2 regions of the Mesorhizobium sp. ArgA1 genome follow, and region 2 is predicted to be linked to the other one. Evidence: predicted binding sites of a transcription regulator. Region 2 holds the regulator's gene; the other holds the start of a gene.
What was found. Region 2 encodes LexA, which represses DNA repair genes until DNA is damaged. Its sites were predicted from a motif close to TGTTCNNNNTGTGTTCNG; they were not measured.
Positions count from the first base shown of each region.

Region 1: a site for LexA is predicted at 2,632-2,649, ahead of recA (recombinase RecA). Genes of this name have one in related genera too.

Region 1 covers NZ_JBSKBQ010000003.1:314,750-319,168, reverse strand. Annotated here, with positions in the region: gene ACWGTI_RS11340 (TfoX/Sxy family protein) at 1-279, shown strand, start outside; gene ACWGTI_RS11335 (pseudouridine-5'-phosphate glycosidase) at 491-1,408, opposite strand; gene ACWGTI_RS11330 (carbohydrate kinase family protein) at 1,479-2,423, opposite strand; gene recA (recombinase RecA) at 2,708-3,808, shown strand; gene alaS (alanine--tRNA ligase) at 4,081-4,419, shown strand, end outside.
Region 2 covers NZ_JBSKBQ010000003.1:85,104-89,522, reverse strand. Annotated here, with positions in the region: gene ACWGTI_RS10170 (ComEC/Rec2 family competence protein) at 1-1,947, shown strand, start outside; gene lexA (transcriptional repressor LexA) at 1,941-2,684, opposite strand; gene ACWGTI_RS10160 (molybdopterin molybdotransferase MoeA) at 2,803-4,008, opposite strand; gene moaC (cyclic pyranopterin monophosphate synthase MoaC) at 4,009-4,419, opposite strand, start outside.

The sequences.
Region 1 (4,419 bases), 230 kb from region 2:
GTCTCGATCCGCAAACTGTTCGGCGGCAAGGGCATCTATTTCGACGGCATCATCGTCGCCATCGTGCTGCGTGGCGAACTGCTGCTCAAGGCCGACGAGCAAAGCGCCCCCGACTTCGAAGCGGCCGGTTGCAAGCAGTGGACCTATACCGGCACGCGCCACGGCAAACTGGTCGCGATGCCGTACTGGAGCATTCCCGACAGCGCGTTTGACGATCCCGACGAGATGATTGTATGGGCGCGGCGGGCTTATGAGGCGGGTCTGCGGGCGGGGAAGTGAACCGGTAGCGTCGAGTTCCTTCACACCCCCCTCTGGCCTGCCGGCCATCTCCCCCGCAAGAAGGGGGGAGATCGGATGTCGCATCGGCTTTCGCCAATTTTGAACGTTGAAAGAAAGGCGCGGTCGACCAAGCTGCCAATCTCCCCCCTTGCGGGGAGATGCCCGGCAGGGCAGAGGGGGGTGCTGTCCCGCCGGCGTCGACGGCAGCGCCCTACAGCGCCCTCGCGATCCTCGCCGCCAGCGCCGCATTGTTCTCGACCAGCGCAATGTTGGTCTTGAGGCTCCGGCCGCCCGTCAGTTCCAGTATCTTCCCCAGCAGGAACGGCGTCACCGCCTTTCCCGTCACGTTCTGCGCTTCCGCGGCTTTCTGCGCGGCCTCGATATAGCCGGCCATCTCGCCGGCCGGGATTTCGTCATCCTGCGGCACCGGGTTGGCGATCAGCATGCCGCCGGCGAGGCCCAGCGCCTGCCGCGTTTTGTAGAAGTGGGCGATCTCTTCAGGCTTGTGCAGGGTCAGCGGGGCGCGGAAGCGCGATTGGCGCGACCAGAAGGCCGGCATCGTTTCGCAGCCATGGCCGATCACCGGCACGCCGCGCGTCTCCAGCACCTCCAGCGTCTTTTCGATATCGAGGATCGCCTTGGCGCCGGCCGAGACGACGATGACCGGCGTGCGCGCCAGTTCGTCGAGGTCGGCCGAGATGTCGAAGCTCTTTTCCGCACCCTTGTGCACGCCGCCAATGCCGCCGGTGGCGAACACCTTGATCCCGACCATGTCGGCCGCGATCATGGTGGCGGCGACGGTGGTGCCGCCGGTGCGGCCTTGCGCCACCGCAAAGCCGAGATCGGCGCGCGACAGCTTCATGGCGTCGCCGGTCATGGCGAGCGATTCGCGCTCGCCGTCCGACAGGCCGATCTTGATGCGCCCGGCGACCACGGCGATCGTCGCCGGCACCGCGCCATTGTCCAATATGATCTTCTCGACATTGGCGGCCATTGCGCCGTTGTCGGGGTAGGGCATGCCATGGGTGATGATGGTGCTTTCCAGGGCCACCACGGGGCGGCCGGCGGCGAGCGCCTCGGCCACCGGCGGGTGGATGTCGATGAAGGGTCGGGCGCTTTGCGGGGTCATGACGGTCTCCGATCCGGAGTGCCGCGCGTCCCCTTGGACGTCGCGTTCCGGCGATGGCAATTGGCCGCCCTCATGCCATTTCCCGCGCGTCGGGCACAAGGGCCAGCGCCTCGGCAAAGGTCGCGGCGGTAAAGGCCGGCACGGCATCCGCACTTTCGATGGCGAGCGTTGCCGCAGCCACGCCCTCGCGCAGGGCCTGCCGCAAGGCCAGACCGCGTAGCAGGGCAGCGATGCTAGCACCGGCCAGCGCATCGCCGGCGCCGGTGACGTCGGCGACCTTTCTCGGCGTCGGCGGCAGGATCGAGAAGGCGCCGGCTTCGTCGAAGCCCAGCACCGGGCCATCGCCTGCCGTCACCACGCCACTCCTGAGGCCGCTGCAGCGCAAACCGTCGACGATTTCGCGCTCCTTCGCTTTCGCACTGACGCCGGCCAGCACCACGGCCTCGCGCCGGTTCATGAAGACCTGCGCGAGCGCGTTCAGCACGGGTACCAGCCGCACCACCTTGGCCGGCGAGATAGCGATGGCATAGACCGGCTTGCCGGCGGCGAGCCCCACCAGCCGCTCAAGTGCTGAAGACGGCAGATTGGCGTCGCACAGCACCGCATCGGCCTCGGCAACCACCTCGCGCACCTTGGAGCGGCGGATCTGTTTGGGGAAGGCCAAATCGTAGAGCGCCATATCGGCAAAGCCGGTGATCAGCTCGCCTTCGCGGTCGATCAGCGCCGTATAGCTTGGCGTGGTGCGGTCGAGGAACACCGCCGACAGGTCGGCAATGCCGGCCTCAATGATGGCGCGCGACACCGTCTCGGCCGAGGCATCGCCGCCGCGCACCGACAAAAGCGAGGCCGAGACGCCGCGCCGAACGAGGCTGCGCAGCGCGTTGAAGACGCCGCCGCCGACATCTTCGCGCATGGTGCCGGGGTTGGACGCCGCGGGCACGTAAGGGCCGGACACCTGGCCGCGCCGGTCGATATGGGCGCCGCCGACGGCGAGGATTTTTGCAGATTTCACCATGCCGGCGATATGACCTTTGTTATTCGAGCCGCACAAGCGCTAGGCTGTGCGGCGGAGCTTCGCAGGCAAGCCGGCGATTCGGTCGGAGCCAGACAGCTGGACCGCCTGACCCAATGCGGGATGCATCCCCGAAGCGAAACTACGAGACAAAAAAAGAACAAATCCGGATAAAGATTGTTTTTCAGATATTTGACCCCTCTTGCCAAACGAGAACAAAAAAGGTACAAACTGGGCAGGGATTACGGATTGTCCGGCCTTCATTGACGACCAAGGGGTGATGTATCATGGCTCAGAATTCTTTGCGGCTTGTAGAGGACAAAGCGGTGGACAAATCAAAGGCTCTGGACGCGGCGCTGTCGCAAATCGAGCGCGCCTTCGGCAAGGGCTCGATCATGCGGCTGGGTGCTAATGAGCAGGTCGTCGAGATCGAAACCGTGCCGACCGGATCGCTCGGCCTCGACATCGCGCTTGGCGTCGGCGGCCTGCCGCGCGGCCGCATCGTCGAGATCTACGGGCCGGAAAGCTCGGGCAAGACGACGCTGGCGCTGCACACGGTGGCCGAAGCCCAGAAGAAGGGCGGCATCTGCGCCTTCGTCGATGCCGAGCACGCGCTCGACCCGGTCTATGCCCGCAAGCTTGGTGTCGATCTCGAAAACCTGCTGATCTCGCAGCCCGACACCGGCGAGCAGGCGCTGGAGATCTGCGACACGCTGGTGCGTTCCGGCGCCATCGACGTGCTGGTGGTCGATTCGGTCGCAGCGCTGACGCCGCGCGCTGAAATCGAGGGAGAAATGGGCGATTCGCTGCCCGGCCTGCAGGCTCGTCTGATGAGCCAGGCGCTGCGCAAGCTGACCGCCTCGATCTCGCGCTCCAACACCATGGTCATCTTCATCAACCAGATCCGCATGAAGATCGGCGTCATGTTCGGGTCGCCGGAAACCACGACGGGCGGCAACGCGCTGAAATTCTACGCTTCGGTCCGCCTCGACATCCGCCGCATCGGCTCGGTCAAGGACCGCGACGAGGTCGTCGGCAACCAGACCCGCGTCAAGGTGGTCAAGAACAAGCTGGCGCCGCCCTTCAAGGTGGTCGAGTTCGACATCATGTATGGCGAGGGCGTCTCCAAGACCGGCGAGCTGGTCGACCTCGGCGTCAAGGCCGGCGTGGTCGAGAAGTCAGGCGCCTGGTTCTCCTACAATTCGCAGCGCCTCGGTCAGGGCCGCGAGAACGCCAAACTGTTCCTGCGCGACAATCCCGACACGGCGCGCGAGATCGAATTGGCGCTGCGGCAGAATGCCGGGCTGATCGCCGAGAAATTCCTCGAAAATGGCGGCCCTGAGCGCGGCGAAGACGACGGCTTCGAGGAAGAATCCGGCGCCATGTAGGGCAATGGTCAGAGTTCGGCCATAAATCCAGTCTATTATCTGATGCTTATGTAACCGAGTTCTTAGTTTTGCGTTCCAAACCGCCGGCCTTCGAGCCGGCGGTTTTCGTTTTTGGGCAAGCGTGAAGGCAGCCTGGCAGCTGCCGGATTGGCCCAATTCCGAGTTTCTGGACAGGGTGAAGCCTGCCCGCTAAAAGGCCAAGTCGATCTTCTAAAAAGCAGAGACCAGTTTCCGCCGGCCGTGCCGGCGGTTTTCGCGAAAAGGCAGCAGTCATGAGTGGCGTGAACGAGATCCGGTCGACATTCCTCGACTATTTCCGCAAGGAGGGCCACGAAGTCGTGGCCTCGAGCCCGCTGGTGCCGCGCAACGACCCGACATTGATGTTCACCAATGCCGGCATGGTGCAGTTCAAGAACGTCTTCACCGGTCTCGAGAAGCGGCCCTATTCGCGCGCCACCACCGCGCAGAAGAGCGTGCGCGCCGGCGGCAAGCACAACGACCTCGACAATGTCGGCTACACCGCGCGCCACCTGACCTTCTTCGAGATGCTCGGCAACTTCTCCTTCGGCGACTATTTCAAGGAGCGCGCCATCGAGTTGGCCTGGAACCTG
Region 2 (4,419 bases):
CTGGGCTCCGAGATCCAGACACGGTTGACCGGGCGCGTTGTCAGTCTTGAAGACATGGAGAATGGCCGCGTCAGGCTGACGCTCGACGTGATTTCCACCGCTCACCCCAAGCTGCGCTACGCGCCGGAGCGGGTCAGGCTCTCGGCGCGTGGGATTCCGGCCGATATGACGGCAGGCTCCCTGGTGACCGGCTATGCCAGGCTGTTGCCGCCGACGGGTCCGGTGCGGCCGGACAGCTACGATTTCTCCTTCGACAGCTATTTCAGCGGCATCGGCGGCAGCGGCTTCTTTCTCGGCAATCCCAAAACCATCGCCGCGCAGGAACCGCCGCCGCTGACTGCACGGCTCTCCTCTGCGATTGAGAATGCGCGCGAAAACATTGCCGATCATATCAGGGGCAAGATCGGCGGGGCCGAAGGCGAGATTGCCGCGGCGCTCATTGTTGGGGTGCGCGCCGGCATTCCGGACGAGGTCAACGAAGCGATGCGGCGCACCGGCATCTACCACATCATCTCCATTTCGGGTCTGCACATGGCGCTGGTCGCCGGCACCATCATGGCGTTGCTGCGTGGCGCCTTCGCGCTGTTTCCCGATTTCTCCTCGCGCCGGCCGGTGAAGAAATATGCGGCCGCCGTGGCACTCGTCTCGATCGCCGCCTATCTCGTCATTTCAGGCATCGTGGTCGCCGCAGAGCGCAGCTTCATCATGTTGGCGGTGATGCTCATCGCGGTGCTGTTCGATCGTGCCGCGCTCACCATGCGCAATCTGGCAATCTCGGCCATCGCCGTCATCCTGGTGTCGCCGCATGAGGTTGTCGGCCCGAGCTTTCAGATGTCGTTTGCTGCCACCGCCGCCCTTGTCGGCGCCTATGCCGGCTGGGCCGACTACCGCGCCGACAAAGTGAGAACGCCGCCGACAAAGCGCTCCCTTGCCGGTTTTCTGTCGCGAAGATTCTTGGCTGGCATGGGCGGCCTCGCCATGACCTCGATCATTGCCGGCAGCGCCACGTTGCTGTTCGCGATCTGGCATTTCCAGCGTGTGTCGCCGCTCAGCCTGCTCGCCAATCTCACCGTGATGCCGATCGTATCGCTGGTTGTCATGCCATTCGGAGTGCTCAGCGCGCTGGCCATGCCGTTCGGCGCGGACGGGCCGTTCCTCTACGTCATGGGCAAGGGCCTGACGGCAATGATCGCGATCTCTGCCTGGATCTCCGAGCGTTCGCCGCTCGATGCCGTCGGGCTGATCTCCATCCAGTCCGTATTGCTGGCAACGGTTGCACTGGTCATCGCGACCATGGCCACCACCTGGCTCAGACTGGCGGCCGTGCCTTTCGCGCTGGCCGGTCTGTTGACGGTGCCGCAGGTGCGCACGCCCGATGTGCTCATTTCCGAGGACGCGCATCTGGTGGCCGTGCCGATCGGTGGCGGCGAGCTCGCTCTCAACCGGGAGCGCGCAAACGAATTCACCACCGACAACTGGAAACGGGCGCTGATGGCCGAGACCATCATTCAGCCCGAGACATTTGAGACGGGAGACAGGCGGTTCGATCTCGATCCGCTCGACCTGCCGCCCGGCTCACCCTTCTACTGCACAGGCGATCTCTGCATTGCCCGGCACCCGTCCGGAGCCATTGTCGCGCTTGCAAAAGACCGCAAGACAGCCCAGCCAGCCTGCGCTTTCGCGAGCCTGATCGTCATCGACGACGCCACCGCCTACAATCCGTGCCGCGACCCGTTGGTTCTGGTCGTGACCAAGAAGCAGCTTGCCCGCGATGGTAGTGCCGCCGTCTTCTTCGATCCGCAATCGGCCGCGACAGCCCCAACCATTCGCTTCGCCGTCGACAAGCCCTACCGTCCCTGGCACGAGCAACGCCACTTCTCACGCGAAGCACGCGGCCTGCCGCCTTACAAGCAGCGCGAAAAGTACAAACCCAAGCCGGCTCAGTAACGCCTGATCAGCCCGACCAGCTTGCCCTGCACCTTGACCCGGTCCGGCCCGAAGATGCGGGTCTCATAGGCCGGATTGGCGGCTTCCAGCGCGATCGAGGCGCCCTTGCGGCGAAAGCGTTTCAGCGTCGCTTCCTCGTCGTCGACCAGCGCCACGATGATCTCGCCGGGGCTGGCGGTGTCGGCATTGCGGATGATGACCGTGTCGCCGTCGAAAATGCCGGCCTCGATCATCGAGTCGCCCTTGACCTCGAGCGCGTAATGTTCGCCGCCCATGATCATGTCGGGCGGCACCGAGATCGAATGCGTCTGGTGCTGGATGGCGTCGATCGGCACGCCGGCGGCGATGCGTCCCATCACCGGGATCGACACCGCCGAAACCGCGTCGTCATTGCCGGCAGACATCGAACGCGATGGCGAGGCCGGCTTGATCTGGCGGCCGAGACCGCCCTGGTTTTGACCGAGGCTGCCCTGGATGACGCTTGGTGAGAACTTTTTCGCCGCATTGAGGCCGGGCGCAATCGAGTCTGGCAGCCGCAGCACTTCCAGCGCACGCGCCCGGTTCGGCAGCCGGCGAATGAAACCGCGCTCCTCAAGCGCCGTGATCAGGCGGTGGATGCCGGACTTGGAAGCGAGGTCGAGCGCCTCCTTCATCTCGTCGAAAGACGGCGGGATTCCGCTCTCCTTCAGGCGTTCATGAATGAACATCAGGAGTTCATGTTGTTTGCGCGTCAGCATCGCGGCCCCCCGAGGGTTCTGAAACCAGAATCAGAAAAAACAAACCCAGAACAAACACTATCTGTTCCAGTTGTGTTCCGCAACCTTTTAAAGTTTAATGAATGTGTTGACGTTTTGTTCAGCGTAACATCAGCACGCTGCAGGCGGCGCCCGCGGCGGCGGCCGGAGCGAAGGGCTCGCGCACGATCAAGCCGTTGGCGTCGGCCAGCATTCTCAGCATCGAGGAATCCTGGATGCCGAACGGCGTTGCGACAAGTGCGCCGGCTTCTTCCCGGACCACGGCGCGCACGTAGTCCTGCCTGAGATCGTTGGCCGGCATCGCGGCGCCGAGCTGCGCCTGCCGCATATCCTGCCGATGGACGCGGCCACCCAGCTGCGCCAAAAGCGGTTTCAGGAACAGTTGCGAGCAGACCAGGCTCGCCACCGGGTTGCCGGGCAGGCCGATGCATCTGATTTCGCCGAGCCGCCCGAACATCAGCGGCTTGCCCGGGCGCATGGCGAGCTTCCAGAAATCGAGCTTCATGCCTTCGCCGTTAAGCACGTCGTGCACAAGGTCGTGGTCGCCGACCGAAGCTCCGCCGAGCGTGACGATGACGTCGGCCTTTGCCGCGACTGCCTTCTGCACCAGTGCTGCAATCGCCTCCCTGCGGTCGGCCGCGATACCGAGATCGAGAGCGCGCGCGCCGACCGATTGCGCGGCGGCCGCGACGCCATAGGCATTGGACGAGATGATCTGGTCGGGGCCAAGCGCGCTGCCCGGCGGCAGCAACTCGTCGCCGGTGGCGATGATGGCGACCAGCGGCCGTTGCACCACATTCACCATCGGATGGTTGGCCGATGCCGCCAGCGAAAGTGCGGCCGGATCGAGCACGCGGCCTTTCTCCAGCAGGACGTCACCTTGCGCAAAATCCAACCCCCGGCGGCGGATGTTGCGTTCCTTTGCCGTCGGCTCGGTGACCTCGACCTGGCCACCGCCGAGATCCCTGACATTTTCCTGGATGACGATGGTGTCTGCGCCTCCAGGCAGCGGCGCGCCCGTGAAGACGCGCACGGCCTCACCCTTGCCGACAGTGCCGTCAAAGCCGCGCCCGGCTGGCGCCATTCCGATTACAGAAAGCCGCGCCGGGGCGGATGCCACATCCTGCGCGCGCGCCGCATAGCCGTCCATGGCGGACGCGTTGAAAGGCGGCTGGGTGCGCAGCGCTACGACAGGCTCCGCCAGCACCCGGCCGGCCGCATCCGCCAGCGCGACGCTTTCACCCCGCAGCACGGTAGCGCCGTCGAGGAGGCGTTGAAGCGCCTCGGCGACCGGAACCAGCGCCATTTACGAACCCGCCTTGTAGTCGCCGGACTTGCCGCCGGTCTTTTCCACCAGCCTAATGCCGGAGATGATCATGGCGCGGTCGACCGCCTTGGCCATGTCGTAAATGGTCAGGCAAGCCACCGATGCAGCGGTCAGCGCCTCCATCTCGACGCCCGTCTTGCCGGTGACGCGGGCGAGCGCGGTGACCCTGAGGCCGGGCAAAGCGGGATCCGGCTCGATGTCGACCGACACCTTGGTCAACAGCAGCGGATGGCAGAGCGGAATCAGCTCATGCGTCTTCTTGGCCGCCATGATGCCGGCGATGCGCGCTGTGCCCAGCACATCGCCCTTCTTGGCGTCGCCATCGAGGATCATCTTCAGGGTTTCAGGCCGCATCGAGACAAAGCCCTCGGCGACTGCCGTGCGCGTCGT